DNA from 3 places in the Synechococcus sp. CCY9202 genome. Region 3 is predicted to be linked to each of the others. Evidence: predicted binding sites of a transcription regulator. Region 3 holds the regulator's gene; each other region holds the start of a gene.
What was found. Region 3 encodes NtcA, which controls nitrogen genes in cyanobacteria. Its sites were predicted from a motif close to GTANCNNNNGNTAC; they were not measured.
Positions count from the first base shown of each region.

Region 1: a site for NtcA is predicted at 1,961-1,974, ahead of urtA (urea ABC transporter substrate-binding protein). Genes of this name have one in related genera too.
Region 2: a site for NtcA is predicted at 2,043-2,056, ahead of VB777_RS07460 (ammonium transporter). Genes of this name have one in related genera too.

Region 1 is NZ_JAYGID010000081.1:52,262-57,130, forward strand. Features, by position in the region: gene urtA (urea ABC transporter substrate-binding protein) at 1-430, shown strand, start outside; gene VB777_RS11010 (MOSC domain-containing protein) at 582-1,460, opposite strand; gene urtA (urea ABC transporter substrate-binding protein) at 2,051-3,355, shown strand; gene VB777_RS11020 (ABC transporter permease subunit) at 3,568-4,725, shown strand; gene urtC (urea ABC transporter permease subunit UrtC) at 4,786-4,869, shown strand, end outside.
Region 2 is NZ_JAYGID010000052.1:75,409-80,277, reverse strand. Features, by position in the region: gene VB777_RS07470 (glutathione S-transferase family protein) at 121-1,377, opposite strand; gene VB777_RS07465 (P-II family nitrogen regulator) at 1,520-1,861, opposite strand; gene VB777_RS07460 (ammonium transporter) at 2,158-3,615, shown strand; gene VB777_RS07455 (hypothetical protein) at 3,935-4,390, opposite strand; gene VB777_RS07450 (pentapeptide repeat-containing protein) at 4,384-4,827, opposite strand.
Region 3 is NZ_JAYGID010000043.1:50,318-55,186, reverse strand. Features, by position in the region: gene thyX (FAD-dependent thymidylate synthase) at 1-663, shown strand, start outside; gene VB777_RS06740 (hypothetical protein) at 743-889, opposite strand; gene dcd (dCTP deaminase) at 1,238-1,831, opposite strand; gene VB777_RS06730 (cob(I)yrinic acid a,c-diamide adenosyltransferase) at 1,831-2,472, opposite strand; gene ntcA (global nitrogen regulator NtcA) at 2,801-3,535, shown strand; gene VB777_RS06720 (sulfotransferase) at 3,556-4,386, opposite strand; gene VB777_RS06715 (DUF3084 domain-containing protein) at 4,598-4,869, shown strand, end outside.

The sequences.
Region 1 (4,869 bases), on a different contig from region 3:
CACCTACGCCGCCTGGAACTTCTTCCAGAGCCTCGATACCCCTGGATCCAAGAAGTTCACCGAGGCCTTCAAGGCTAAGTATGGCGATAATCGGGTCACCAGTGACCCGGCTGAATCCGCCTACATGATGGTCTACCTCTGGGCCAAGGCTGCCGAGAAGGCCGGCACCGTCGATAACAAGGGAGTTCGAAAGGCCTTAATCGGTGTCAGCTTTGATGCTCCTCAGGGCACGGTCACGGTGCAGCCCAACCACCACACCGAGAAACGTGTGCTGATCGGCGAAGTCCAGAAAACTGGCATGTTCAAGATCCTCGAGGACAAGGGCTTCGTCAAGCCCGTGGCCTGGAACCAGTTCGTGCCCGAAACCAAGGGCTACACCTGTGACTGGACCCGTACTGACGTGCCCGATCCCGGCAAGTTCAAAATGTGATCGAGCCGGAAAGGATGTGGGCGACAGCCTGGTGTTCAGCGAGGGTATTCCGGCTCTGGACCAACCCTGCTGCCGGCCTGCGGAACGCACCTTCGCCGTCGCTGGGATCCCGAGGGCCTTCCAACTTGTCAGGGATTGCCCTGCGATGATGTCACCCCAACAGAGCAATTGGATCCCCGAGCGCCACTGGACCCGGTCGGAGCACCGAGAGCCGAATGCCTGCCTCCACGTTGTTGTGACGGGCGGTGGTCCGCAGAATCTCGAGGTCTTGGGGTAGGTCCCCCTGGGCCAGGGTCGTAACGACACAACGTGGGCAGGCACCATCGACCCGTAGCTCCAGCTGAGATCCCACTCGCAGGGTGTGGCCAATCCAGGACGCTTCGACAAAACCCGTGGAGCCATCGGCCGGCTCGATCAGCAGGTTGGGACGGAAGCGCTCTGGTGCGAAATCGAGACCGGGGGCAAGAGCACCCAATCTCTCCAGGGTGGCGGTGCTGATGGCGTGGATCGGGCAGGCATCAAAGAACGTGCCGCTGGGAAGAACGAGTTCGTTCACCACGTCCTGGAACTCGCGCTCGGGGACTGGGGGCCAATACTGATTGAGACTGGCGCCAGCAGGAGCCTGGTCCAGCAGGCTCACCTGACGTCCCAGCAGGCTCGAGAGACGCTCAGCCACCTCTGGATCAGAGCTGGAGAGATGATCGTCATCGGCTTCTCCCCCAACGGGCATGGCTGGGCTTACTGCAACATTTTTGGTCGCGAAACCCACAGGTGTGATGGCCACCGGCGGGGGCGGCGCCTCGGGCATGGGTTCAGCCAGGTAGCGGGCCCGGTAGCCGAGCAGCTCCTTCCACAAGTGCGGATTCTTGGCGCTGGCCACCCGGGAGGTGGCGTGGTCCCACAGCGCCCAGGCTCGGTCGCCGCAGACCCCGCGGCCGTCGACCCAGAGCCGCTCAAGCGACTCACCCAACATCGACTTGACGGGATAGCGCCAGAGTGCCACCACCTGTCCCACCGGCTGATCCGTCATCTCTTCGCTGGTCTGGGCCGATGCTGCACCAGATATCTAAGCTCCATCTGCGTCTCCTCGGGGTTCAGAGCAGACGGATGGGCGGAGGGAGCGACCATCTCCTGCCTGAGCGACACAACTCTGAGACGTCTTGCGACAGCATGAATTCCCGTCGATGAGGTGTCCCAGGTGAGATTGGCCGCTTGGGCTGTCACACCAAGTCAAAATCCCGTTGATTTCCCAGACCCGGCTTCAAGTTGAGCTGTCGGCCATCTGCGTCAACACAGCTGACGCAACTCTCGCCGCTTGGTCACCACGGACTGGAAGGTGGCTGGACCACTGGTCAGGCATCGCCAGATCAGCTGGGGCTTGAGCTGGAGCTGCCGAGGTCGTAGTTGTGCGCCGAGGATCTGTCATGGGCCCAGAACTGTCGATGCCAACAGCGGCTTTTCCAGCAGCGCAGACCGACTGCCAGAGCCTCACCAGCAAACCCACACATGCCGAACGCCACCAGATTTTCTGTGTCGGCGGATACACAGCGAGCCGGGCCCGATCGGTAGGTTCCGCCTTGCCGTCAGCATTGCGGCATCCCCATCATCTTGACAAAGCCAATGGTCCAGCAAATCTCAAGGCGGCTGTTTGCCGGTTTCGCGGCGACGGTTGCCGGCGTCACGCTTGTCTCCTGCGGCGGCGGCGGCGGCGGCGATTCTGCAGGAAATTTTGACGGAGAAGTCAAGGTGGGTATCCTCCACTCCTTGAGTGGAACCATGGCCATTTCTGAGACGACCCTCAAAGAGGTCGAAGAGATGGCCATCAAAGAAATCAATGATGCCGGGGGCGTCAAGGTTGATGGTAAGTCTTACAAAATTGTCGCCACGGTTGAAGACGGGGCTTCTGACTGGCCCACTTTTGCTGAGAAGTCGCAAAAGCTGATCGATTCCGACAAGGTCGCTGTTGTCTTCGGTGGCTGGACCTCAGCCAGCCGCAAGGCCATGCTGCCTGTGTATGAGTCAAAAAATCACATGCTCTTCTACCCCATTCAATATGAGGGTCAAGAGTGTTCCAAAAACATCTTCTACACTGGGGCAGTACCCAACCAGCAGGCCGAGCCAGCTGTGGATTGGTTAATGAAGACCTATGGTGATAAGCTTGGCAAGAAAGTTTATCTCGTAGGCTCCGACTACGTTTATCCTCGCACGGCTAATACCATCATCAAAGAGCAGATGAAGGCTCTTGGCGGTGAAACTGTCGGCGAAGATTATATTCCCCTTGGCAACACCGAGGTGGCCCCGATTATTGCCAAGATCAAGAAGGCCTATCCAGATGGTGGCATCATCATCAACACCTTGAACGGGGACTCCAACGTCGCACTCTTCAAGCAGTTCAAGGCAGCTGGTATTGATCCGGCTAAATATCCCATCATGTCTTTCTCGATCGCCGAGGAGGAGATTCGTCAAATTGGCCCCGAGTACACCGCTGGAACCTTTGCCGCCTGGAACTACTTCATGAGTCTGGACACCCCAGCCTCCAAGAAGTTCACTAAGGACTTCCAGGATATGTATGGCGCGGACCGAGTTGTCGGGGACCCCGCTGAGTCGGCGTACAACATGGTCTATCTCTGGAAGAATGCCGTCGAGAAAGCCGGAACTTTCGAAGATCTCGACAAGGTTCGCGCGACCATGATCGGCATCAAATTTGCCGCCCCTCAGGGTGAGATTGAGATGTATCCCAATCACCACACCTCTGAGCGTGTCTTGATCGGTGAGGCCGAGCCCACAGGTCAGTTCAAGATCCTTCAAGACAGCGGCAAGGCCATCCCTCCACTTCCCTGGAACCAGTTCGTTCCTGAAACCAAGGGCTACACCTGCGACTGGACTCGTACCGACGTTCCCGACCCCGGTAAGTTCAAAATGTGATCAACAAGGGAGGCTTCCTGATGAAGCCTCCCTTCTATGTTCACAGAATAATTCTAGTAGCAGCAAATAGTCTTGTTGGTGCGGTCAGATTCTCGGATCGTCGCCAGTCAAGGACTGCGTGTTGCCTAGGCTCCCTTCCTGCACGCCACCTTCTTACCTGTTCGGGTCAAGCTATCACTTGACCCGTACTTTCCGATCAGCCCCTAACTCCGTTGGAACTTTTCTTTTCTCAGATCCTTGACGGTCTTAGCATCGGATCGGTGCTGCTGCTGGCGGCGACCGGGCTGGCCATCGTCTTCGGCTTGATGGGTGTGATCAATCTCGCGCATGGCGAATTGATGATGCTTGGGGCCTACGTTACTTACGTAGTCCAATCAGTATTCCGCCCGATGGGTGGGGTTATTTTTGAATTCTACTATCCCTTCGCCCTAGTCCTTTCCTTTGTCGTCACAGCCTTGGTAGGCGTGATGCTGGAAAGAACTCTGATTCGCAAACTCTATGGTCGGCCACTGGAAACACTGTTGGCTACCTGGGGTGTCAGTCTGATCCTGATTCAGCTGATTCGCAGTATTTCAACGGCGATGCTTCTCGGCATCATTCTGGCCGTTTTGCTTGGATATTTTGGCAATCGCTTGCTTTCCAGTAAAGTTGGCGACCGCCCACTTCTCCCATATCTTTCTGGATTGCTTTGGACTGCAGCCTTGGGCATAGGTTTGGTTGGAGTTAATTTGCTCTCCGCGATTCGCCCTCTTTCCAGCGCTTGGTTTGGTCCACGCAACATTGATGTGACCGCGCCAAAATGGCTTCAGGGAAGTTGGGGCGAAATCGCAGGAATTGAATTGCCAGGACTGCGTATTTTCATCATATTGCTGTCGGCTGTCCTGTTGCTTGCAACAGTTTGGTTTCTAACTAAAAGTGCATGGGGGCTGCGGATTAGGGCTGTTACTCAGAACCGTCAGATGAGCAACTGTCTCGGCATCCCAACTGATCAAGTTGACAGCATTACCTTCGGTCTTGGTTCTGGCCTTGCTGGGGTTGCTGGTTGTGCCATCACCCTGCTGGGATCGGTGGGACCCAATCTCGGTGCTGCTTACATTGTGTCTTGCTTTATGGTGATCGTGCTGGGTGGCGTTGGTAATCTGCTTGGTACGGTATTGGCATCACTTATTCTTGGGATCATTCAGTCAGTCGTTGGGTCAGGTTCCCTGCTGATTGTTTTCCCAGACATGCCAGCAGCTGCAAAGGGAGTTGTCGAGTTTTTTGCCACCACAAGCATGTCACTGGTATTGGTCTTTATCTTCATCATCGTTTTCCTGCAGTTCCGCCCGAACGGCATGTTCCCTCAGAAGGGGCGTTCAGTCGATGCCTGATCACGTCTTTTCACTCCAATCCAATCCCCAGTTTTTTGTCCATTCTTGGAGGCCTCAGCAGTGAAGATCTTCCGCCGACTACTACCCTGGATCCTGCTGGCGATTGCCTTTTTCATACTCCCAATCATCCTCAGTGACTTCAGG
Region 2 (4,869 bases), on a different contig from region 3:
ACAACAAGCAGCAGGGCCAGCGAGCCTGAAGCGGCCATCACAACACCCGTTCGCATGGAACGGCCGGAACATCCGCACGGTGCGCGGGATCAGCGCCACCGTCCAGTGGCAGGGACAGCTTCAGCGACTGGCTGTCAGGAATGGACGCGGATCCTGATCCCGGCGGTGGCGCTGTGGGATGGCTGGTGGTTGCGCGTCGGGACTGCGTGGATCGAGCTTGGCTGTTTCTTCAAGGGCCTGGCGCAGCAGCCGGGCTGAATGCAGCGGCATATCACGCGGAACGCAGATGTGATCCCGCAGGTCACGCAGCTGGACGGCACTGCCTGGAGGTGGAACACATGCTGTGCCCTGGATCAGGCGGGTGAGGGTGGCGCGCAGGGCCTGATCAAAGCCGCTGTTGGCAGGATGGCGCTCCAGCAGCACAGTCCGATGGCGCAGAACCCTGGCGAGGGCTATGGCTGCGGCATCTGGCGGCATGGGCGCGGACGTTTCCGGATCGGGTTCCGCAATAGGCCAGGGACCCCGATCGATGCGGCTGGCGATGGCCTGCTGTTCAGCCGTGCCACTGGGATAACAGCCACCCATCTGGGGGGGCAGATCGTGGGCGTGGGTATGGATGTCGCTCTGGGTCCCGAGGTAGGTGGGGCGTTGCTCAAGGGCCTGGAACCAGCGATCGATGGCGGGATGCTCCTGACGCAAGGCGTAGGCCTTGTAGTACAGAAGGCTCGCCGCCATCCGCTCGAGATAAGGCACGAAGACGAGGTCAGCAGTGCTGAAGTCATTCAGCAGGAAGGGCCCCGGAGTGTGCTGCAGCGCTGCTTCTATGGACTGGGCGACATGGCGAAACCCATCACGTTGGCGGCTTTCCTCTTCGATGGAACGGCTCGGTGTGCAGAGCCACTGACACCAGGATCGAAAGATCAGGCGTTCCAGGCGCCGCAGGGGCAGCACAGTGGGATCGTTCATGCCTGGACCGAGCGGACCAAAACTTGTTTCCAGAGCCTCCAGGATGCGGTCGCTTTCGGTGAGCAGATGTCCGTCGATCTCGAGGGCGGGCAACATCCCCGAGGGAACCCGTTGGCGGAACCAGGACTCCTTCTCGCCGTAGCAGAACATCGTGACCTTGCGGATGCGATAGGGAACCCGTCGCTCTTCCAGCCACAGCCAGACCTTTTGACAATAGGGACACCAGGCGTGGTGGTCGCGATACAGAGTGACCCGCAGGGCAGCTTCAGGTTGCCCGAACAGCCTCAAGGTCGCCTGGGAATTGGTCAGACCTTCAACAGGATCGTCCAGTGAAGCTGCAAGCGTCTCGAGGCTGAGCCAGTCAAGTGGCAAGCAGGCCTCGAATGGGATTGGCGAAAGTTCGGAAGGCATGACAACAATCATGGAGTATCGAGCCTCTACTCGTGACGCTCACAAAACCAGCCACATAATAAAAACACCCCTCAGCCCAGAAGGACTAAGGAGCGAACTGATCAATAAAGGAATTTTCAGTAAGCAATCAGATCAGTGAGCTTCAGATCAGAGTGACATCTCCGGATTCACCGGTCCGGATGCGAATAGCATTTTCGACGTTGGTAATAATGATCTTGCCGTCGCCAATCTCACCGGTCTGGGCGTTCTTGAGCAGAGCCTCCACGACCTTGTCACAGCTATCGTCAGTCACCACCAAGGTCAGGAGAGTCTTGGAGAGAAGACGTGCTTCCACCTTCACACCGCGATACACCTCTGTGTGCCCCATCTGTTTGCCGAAGCCTTGGACGGTGGTTACGGTCATCCCATTGATGCCCAGTTCCACCAGTGCGTCCTTGACGGGATCGAGCTTTTCGGGACGGATGATGGCCTGAATCTGTTTCAAGGCTTTGGCAAGTGGCTGGATCTCCACTTTGTCAGGGTCCGCCCGGAGGTGTGTAGCAAATGTTGCCAGATGCAACGACAGATGCGACGAATCGCTGACACAGCTGCCGCTTGCATGGGAATCAGCCAGACGGTGTGGATTGAGGAATGACAGGCCCCTGGAGGCACGGATTGGCGATTTGGTAGCGACGGACACTTAGCAAAGGTGCCTTAACGAGCACTTTTGGACCTCAGGGAAGGGCTTCATGGCCTTCCACTCCCGTGCAGCCTCTGCTTTTTTTTGAGTCATCACGCTCCATGACAGTTGCTCCGCGCGCCCCCAGACGCACCGCCTCGAGGTGTCTGCAGGAGGCCAGTCTCATTGAGGCTCCGTCGCTGATTGTTCGCAGCATTCGGGGTCTCTCATCCCAACGCTCCCTCACCTGGCTGGCCTGCGTGCCACTGGCCTTGCTTGGTTTGGGCGTTTTCAACCTGTCGGCCCACGCGGCTGAGCTCCCTGAGCTCACGCCAGCGTTCCTGGCCAACAACATGTTCATCTTTGTCTGCGCGATCCTCGTCGTTTTCATGAACGCCGGTTTCGCCATGGTGGAGGCGGGAATGTGCCGGCAAAAAAATGCTGTCAACATTCTGCTGAAGAACCTGATTGTGTTTGCTCTTGCGGCAAGCGCCTATTGGTTGATTGGCTTTTCGCTGATGTACGGCGATGCGCTGGTTGATGGTTGGCTGTACTTCAACGGGCTTTTCTTTGATCCCGAAGTAACTGCTGAAATGGTCACCGAAGGCAGCCTTGTTCCTTCTGTTGACTTCTTCTTCCAGGTTGCATTTGCTGCTACGGCGGCCACAATCGTTTCCGGCCTTGTTGCTGAAAGGATCAAGTTTGGCGAGTTTGTTGTTTTCTCGCTGATTTTGGTTGGATTTCTCTATCCCATTGCCGGCGCTTGGCAATGGAATGGTGGATGGCTTTCCAGTCTCGGTGGTGAAGCCGGTGGTTTCATTGATTTTGCTGGATCCTCGATCGTTCACTCCTTCGGAGCCTGGGCTGGCCTGGTCGGTGCAATCCTGCTTGGTCCCAGGATCGGTAAATTCGTGGGCGGCAAGCCGATGGCTTTGCCTGGTCACAGCATGGCCATTGCGACTCTCGGTTGCCTGATCCTCTGGATCGGTTGGTATGGATTCAACCCTGGATCCCAACTCGCCATGGATCAGGCTGTTCCTTACATCGCCGTGACCACCACTTTGGGTGCTGCTGGTGGTGCGATCTCCGGAACTGTCATCTCTCAGATTCGAGGTGGAAAGCCCGACCTCACCATGACCATCAATGGCATCCTTGCCGGTCTGGTCAGTGTCACGGCGGGATGTGACGGCATTTCGATGGCTGGTGCCTGGGTCATGGGCTTCATCGGTGGCGGCCTCGTGGTCTTCTCGGTTGCCTTCATCGACGGCCTGAAGATTGATGATCCTGTTGGTGCCTTCTCCGTGCACGGCACCTGTGGAATCTGGGGAACCCTTGCAGTTGGGCTGTTCAATCAGGAGAAAGGCCTGTTCTACGGCCATGGCTTCACCCAATTCGGCTATCAGATCGTCGGCGTCCTTGCCTATGGCATTTTCGCTGTGATCACCTCTTTGATCGTTTGGTCGATCATTGGTGCCATGTTTGGAGGCATTCGGGTGTCAGAGTCTGAAGAAATCGAAGGTCTCGACATTAGCGAGCATGGCATGGAAGCTTATCCTGAATTTGCATCTTCTGCAAAGTGAACTTTAAATTCCGATAATCCTCATTAGGGTTTCAGAATTTAGTTGATTCAATCACCGCTCCTGGGCTTGCTCTCCGGATCGGTGATTTTTATTGTCGACAGGGGAGGCCCTTAAAGGTTAGGAGTTTCTTTGAATCAGGAGATAAGACACATGTTTCTTGATCCTCTTTTGTTGGGGGCTTCTTCTCGCATTTTTGATGACATGCGCAACAAAGCATCAGCGATATGGTCTTTCCTATTTAGTTAGCCATCAACCATCAACCATCAACCATCAACCATCAACCATCAACCATCAACCATCAACCATCAACCATCAACCATCAACCATCATCGTCTTCTAGCAGAAGCTGCTGAAAAGCGGCATACAGTTCTTGATTCTGACTCTTCAGTTCGGCTTCATGTCGTCCGGCTTTTTCGGTTGTTTTGCCTCGCTGCTTCCCCTGCCGCCCTTGCCGTTGTTGGCCGCTGGACCGGACTCGCCGATTGTCATCCAGAGCGTCTGCCTTCACGGGCTCAGGGTTGCTGGATGTCTTCACCTCCATCTGACGTAACCGATCCATGAGATGGGGCGGCACTGTCCCGTCGGGACTGACCCGCATCAGCTGGCGAAACAGTTCGGCCGGGTCCTCTTCGGTTTCAACTTGATGGCGTCGCTCACTGGTCGTATGGCCAGGCGCTGGCTTGGGCTGAGGCAAAGGCAGCGGCTGTGGTAAGGCTCGTCCCAGCTGCTTCAATCGTTCCAGGCTATGGGCATCAAAGCTCATGATGGTCAGCATCCCAGGGTGTCGCGGGTGTTGCGACCAGTGATTGGGTTGGTGCCGCTGGCTGAGGCACAGAGAGTCTTGAGCGCATCGGCGCGCAATGGAACATTGGTGAAGTCGGCACCATCGATGGCCACACTCTGAAAGCGGGTGTTGAAGGCAAAGGCATCTTCAAGCACCGCATCGCGAAGGTCGGTTCCATTGAAGACCGCCGAATCCAGAGTGGCTTCGCGCAGATCCGCTCCTCTCAGGCTTGCGTCCTGCAGCTTTGCGCCGAACAGGCTGGCGCCGCGGAGATCGGCTCCAGTGAAATCGGCATCGCGCAGGTTGGTGAGGTTGAAGGTGACACCACGCAGATCCGCTTCCCGGAAATCCGCCCCGATCAGCACCTGCTTGGCATAGTCCATCGCTGCTGGAGCAGGTGCTGCCCAACTCAGAACACCCAGCAGCATCACGATGGCGCTCAGGCATCCAGCCAGCAAGCGGCCCAGACG
Region 3 (4,869 bases):
GCGGCCATGCATCAGGACTACAGCGAGGGCTTCGTCGCCGCCGACCCCAGCAGCTGGCCCGAGGAGGCCAAGGCCGGGGAGATCTGCATCAAGCGTCTGCTGGCAGGTGAGCGCGGCCACTTCGGACCACTGGAGCATGCGCAGATTGTTCTCAATGTGGGCTGGTTCCCCCACTCGGTGATGCAGCAGGCCCGCACCCATCGGGTTGGTGTGAGCTTCGATGTGCAATCGATGCGTTACACGGGCGAACGCATCTGCCGCGCCGCCGATGGGGCGATGGAGCTGGAGGAGGTGTTCTACCTGCGGCCGGTGGGCTCTTACAGCGACCGTCAGGGCAAGCGCTACCTCTACAGCGAGGAGCAGCGGGCGATCGATCTGCAGCTCTGCCAACAGGCCGCTGAGCGCTACCGCGACCTGCTGGCGGCTGGCTTTGCCGAAGAGCATGCCCGCGGCATCCTGCCATTCGATTACCGCCAGCACTTTGTGGTGAGCTTTTCGCTGCGGGCCTTCCTCCACTTTCTCGATCTGCGGGCCAAGCTCGATGCCCAACAGGAAATCCGCGCCCTCTGCGATCTGATGTGGCCCCACCTGGAGCGATGGGCACCTGAATTTGCTGACTGGTACGCGAAAAGCCGGCTGCACAAGGCCCGTCTTGCCCCCTGAGCAGCGATCCTTCGCCAAACTTGAAGTTGCCTGATCGCCTCTCTACCTAGCAGCTCCCGTGTTCCCTCCCGTCCGCGACTCACTGCTCCTGACCCTGCTCGGGATGGCTGTGGCCACAGGCGGGCTGGCCGGATCGGCAGGCCATGCCCAGATGCTTCTGGATGCGGCAGGTGCCGGATCGGTCCAAGGCATTCTGCAGCAGCAGGGTGGGGCAGGCTATGGCCAAGTCCTGGACAAGATTCGCCAGCGCCTCTCCAACGAGTCCGGGGCAACACTCAGAAATCCACAGAGTGCCGCGGGCTCAGGGAGCAGCAGCACCCCCCCGGTCGAGACCTCCGGGGCGGCAGTGGCAGCACCCACCACAGGCTCAGATCCAGTGTTCTGGATCAACGACCAGCCCGTCCTCCTGTGCAGCAGCGGTTTTCCCTGCCTGGGCGCTATTCAGCGAGCCATGGGGTTGAACGGACGCTCACGGAACAGAGCATGGCGCCATTGATCCTCATGGCCTGGCAGGCCATGAGGACCGCAGAGCAGCAGGATGACGGGCTCTTCATTGCCCGGGCTACCAGTCGGTTCAGACCCTGGCCAGGGTGACCCGCTCGGGCTGATCCTGATACTTTCCGGCACGATCCTGGTAGGTGGTGTCGCAGGGATCGCCTTCGAAGAACAGCAGTTGACAGATACCTTCGTTGGCATAAATGCGGCAATCTGCGCCGGAAGAATTGCTGAATTCAAGCGTGAGATGGCCCTCCCACCCCGCTTCAGCGGGTGTGGTGTTGACGATGATGCCAAGCCGGGCGTAAGTGCTCTTTCCCAGGCAAATTACCGTGATGTTGGGCGGCACCCTCAGCTTCTCCATCGCAACGCCAAGGCCATAGGAATGGGCCGGCAGAATGAAAAAGGCGCCATCGATGTCCTCATGCAGGGGGGCCGGCTCCAGATTGGCTGGATTGAACCGCTTCGGGTTCATTACCGTGCCGGGGACATGGCGAAAGATCAGAAACTCCTGCGACGACAGACGCAGGTCGTAGCCATAAGAGGAACAACCAAAGCTGAGCACCGGCGCGCTGGAGGTCTCGGGTTCGAGATGCCTCACCAGATGGCCCTCAAAGGGCTGGATCATGCCGGCATCGGCCCGCTCCTTGATCCAGCGGTCGTTCTTGAGCATCAGCCGCGGCGCAGTTGGGTGACCTGATCGGCCATGGCCATCAGAGCGGCGGGCATCGCCGGGCCCGTCAGGATGACATCCAGCTGAGCCGGCCGCTGTTCCAGCACCTCGGTGACATCCAGAAGAGACAGATAACCCAGCTCGATCGCCAGCCCCAGTTCATCAAGCACCATCAGATCCACGGCGCCCGCCAGCAGCTGCTGGCGGCTGAAATCCCACACCTCCCGGACAGCCGCCAGGGCAAGGTCCTGCTCGGCTTCAGCCTGCAGGGGAGCCGCAAGGCAGGCGGGCACCGCCGGCCGCAGCCACTGCAGGCGGCCGCAAAGCCAGAGACTGCGGCCCAGCCCCTGATCCACGCCACCTTTGAGAAACTGACTCACCAGGACGCGACTGCCCAGACCCGCCGTGCGCAGGGCCTGGCTGAACACGGCGCCGAAGCTGCCGCGGAAAGGGGCTGTGTGCACCTGAAGCAGCCCTTCGGCCTGAGGCACGGGCCGAAGGGGCACTACAGCGCGAGTCGCTGGGCGGACAGGGTCAGTTCGCTGCTCAGGCCGGGCCTCCAGCCGCTGACCCCGGACAGAGATGTCACCCCGCTGGGAGGGGCGATGGCTGCCCTGGGGGCTGGCAAGACTGGCGGTCATGGACATCCCGGAGGGCGATGGGGCCGGGCGAGCGGATCATTCCGGCCGACCTGGACAGGGACCGAAGCGATGGGATCGGACGCTGCGCTGAAACCTGAATGTAGCGGCATCTGCGCCCTGGACAAGCCACAAACACCATCCCTGGTGGGAACAGACGGTTTCGCGGAAACGGCGGCACAGGCTGCGACAGGCGTCAACAGCCGCACAGGCCCAGAGCGCCAGGGGCTGGCGAGCGGGAGCGGAAGCGGAGGCCCTGACAGCAACCGTGTTGGTTGCTACAAGAAAGAGCAGGGTCGCTCCGTAGCTTCCCAGTTCCTGCCCCGCCGTCATGGTCGGCGCTACTCGCGGCTTCAGCCGTTACGCCCCCCCTCCCCCCAGCGGCTCCGCTGGCACCGGGTCGGGTGTGTCCGGCGGAGCCGGAGCCACCCTTCTCGAAGTGATGCGCGGTCTCGGCGGCAGCAGCGTCGAGACCGTGGAGCGTGGCAAAACCATTTTCTTTCCCGGAGATCCGGCCGAACGGGTCTATCTGCTGCGTCGCGGCGCCGTGCGGTTATCGCGGGTCTACGAATCCGGTGAAGAAATCACCGTGGCACTGCTGCGGGAAAACAGTCTGTTCGGTGTGCTGTCGCTGCTCACCGGGCAGCGATCCGATCGCTTTTATCACGCCATCGCCTTCACCCGCGTGGAGATGGTGACCGCTCCCGCCACCTCGGTCCGCCAGGCCATTGAGCGCGATGCCAGCGTCGGGCTATTGCTGCTGCAGGGCTTGTCCTCCCGCATCCTGCAGACCGAAACCATGATCGAAACCCTCACCCACCGGGACATGTCCTCCCGGCTGGTGAGCTTTCTGCTTGTGCTCTGCCGCGATTTCGGTGTGCCCAGTCAGGAGGGGATCACGATCGACCTGCGCCTCTCCCACCAGGCGATCGCCGAGGCGATCGGCTCCACCCGGGTGACGATCACGCGGCTGCTGGGCGACCTGCGCAACGACGGGCTGGTGCAGGTGGATCGCAAGAAGATCACGGTCTTCGACCCGATCGCCCTGGCCAAACGCTTCAGCTGACCGCCTCCACTCCAACCAGGTCAGCTGAGCAGATTGCGGTAGCGATCCAGCCAGCCCTGCGGCACGGCACCGAAACGCTCTGCCAGACGCTCCACCATCGGTAGATAGTCGCGCGCCATCTCCCGCTGAAAGCCCAGGGGGGGTTCCCGGCCGCCGGCGGCCACGTTGACGGCCGGCGGCAGACGCAGTCGCTCGTTCAAAGGGGGCGCGGCCAGAAAGTCGAACAGGTCGTCGGCGAAGGCTGCAGGATCACTGCTGAGCTGTTCGAAAAAGCAGCAGTGCAACTGAGCGGGCTGGAACACCGCCTCGACGGTCTCGATGGTGCGGAGGTAGTTGGAACGGCTCACGGCCCCGGGCATGCGGGCCTGCTCCAGCAGAGCGGCAATGTCGGCCTCACCGTCGAACTGGCCCTTGCGGACCCGGTTGCGGATCGCCGACCAGACCCTCAGCACGGGATCGCGCATCACGAACACCAGCCTCAGCTCCGGTGCCAGACGCTGCATCCGCTCCCACACCGGCCGCTCCAGGGTGGCGTAGGCGGGGGTGATCTCGCCGACCCGCTTGCCCTGGCGACGTCCCTGACCAAACAGGCGGCAATACCAGGCATCACTGCGCGGCAGGAACCAGTAGCGGCCGAACCAGCGGGGATCGCGGGCGAAACGCTTCAGGTCCCAGAACCTGGCGCGTCGCCGCTCATCGGCGTCGAACACGCCGAAGCGGATCTGGGGCTTGTCAAAGTAGTGGAGCTCCTTGACCGGCGTGAGCCACAGATCCGGATGCTGGCTGAGAACCCTGTGCAGCCAGGTGGTGCCGGAACGCTGGGCCCCGATCACCATGAAGTCCGGAACCATCGCGGTGCAAGCCGGGCGGGCCAGACATTAAACGACCCAGAAGCACCGACCGGACCACAGACATCGGAACAGGCCAAGGATCAGACCCGGCGGGACGCCTCCCCAGACTGTCCGCACCGTGCCGGACGACGGGGTCTGTGCTGCAGGATGCAGCCTTCGGATCCCCCGGATCCGAAGGCTGACAGCGGAACGACGGCGTGGTGAGGCAGCGATGACGGGTTGGTTGTTGATCCTGGTCCTGCTGGTGCTGGGCGGCGTGCTCTCCACCCTCGGTGATCGGCTCGGCAGCCGCGTGGGCAAGGCGCGCCTCAGCCTGTTCAACCTGCGACCGCGCCGCACCGCCGTGCTGATCACGGTGCTCACCGGATCGCTGATCAGTGCCATGTCCCTGGGCCTGATGCTTCTGGTGAGCCAAAGGTTGCGGGTGGGCCTGTTCGAACTGGACCAGCTGGAGCAGAGGCTGCAGCAGAGCCGCGACGATCT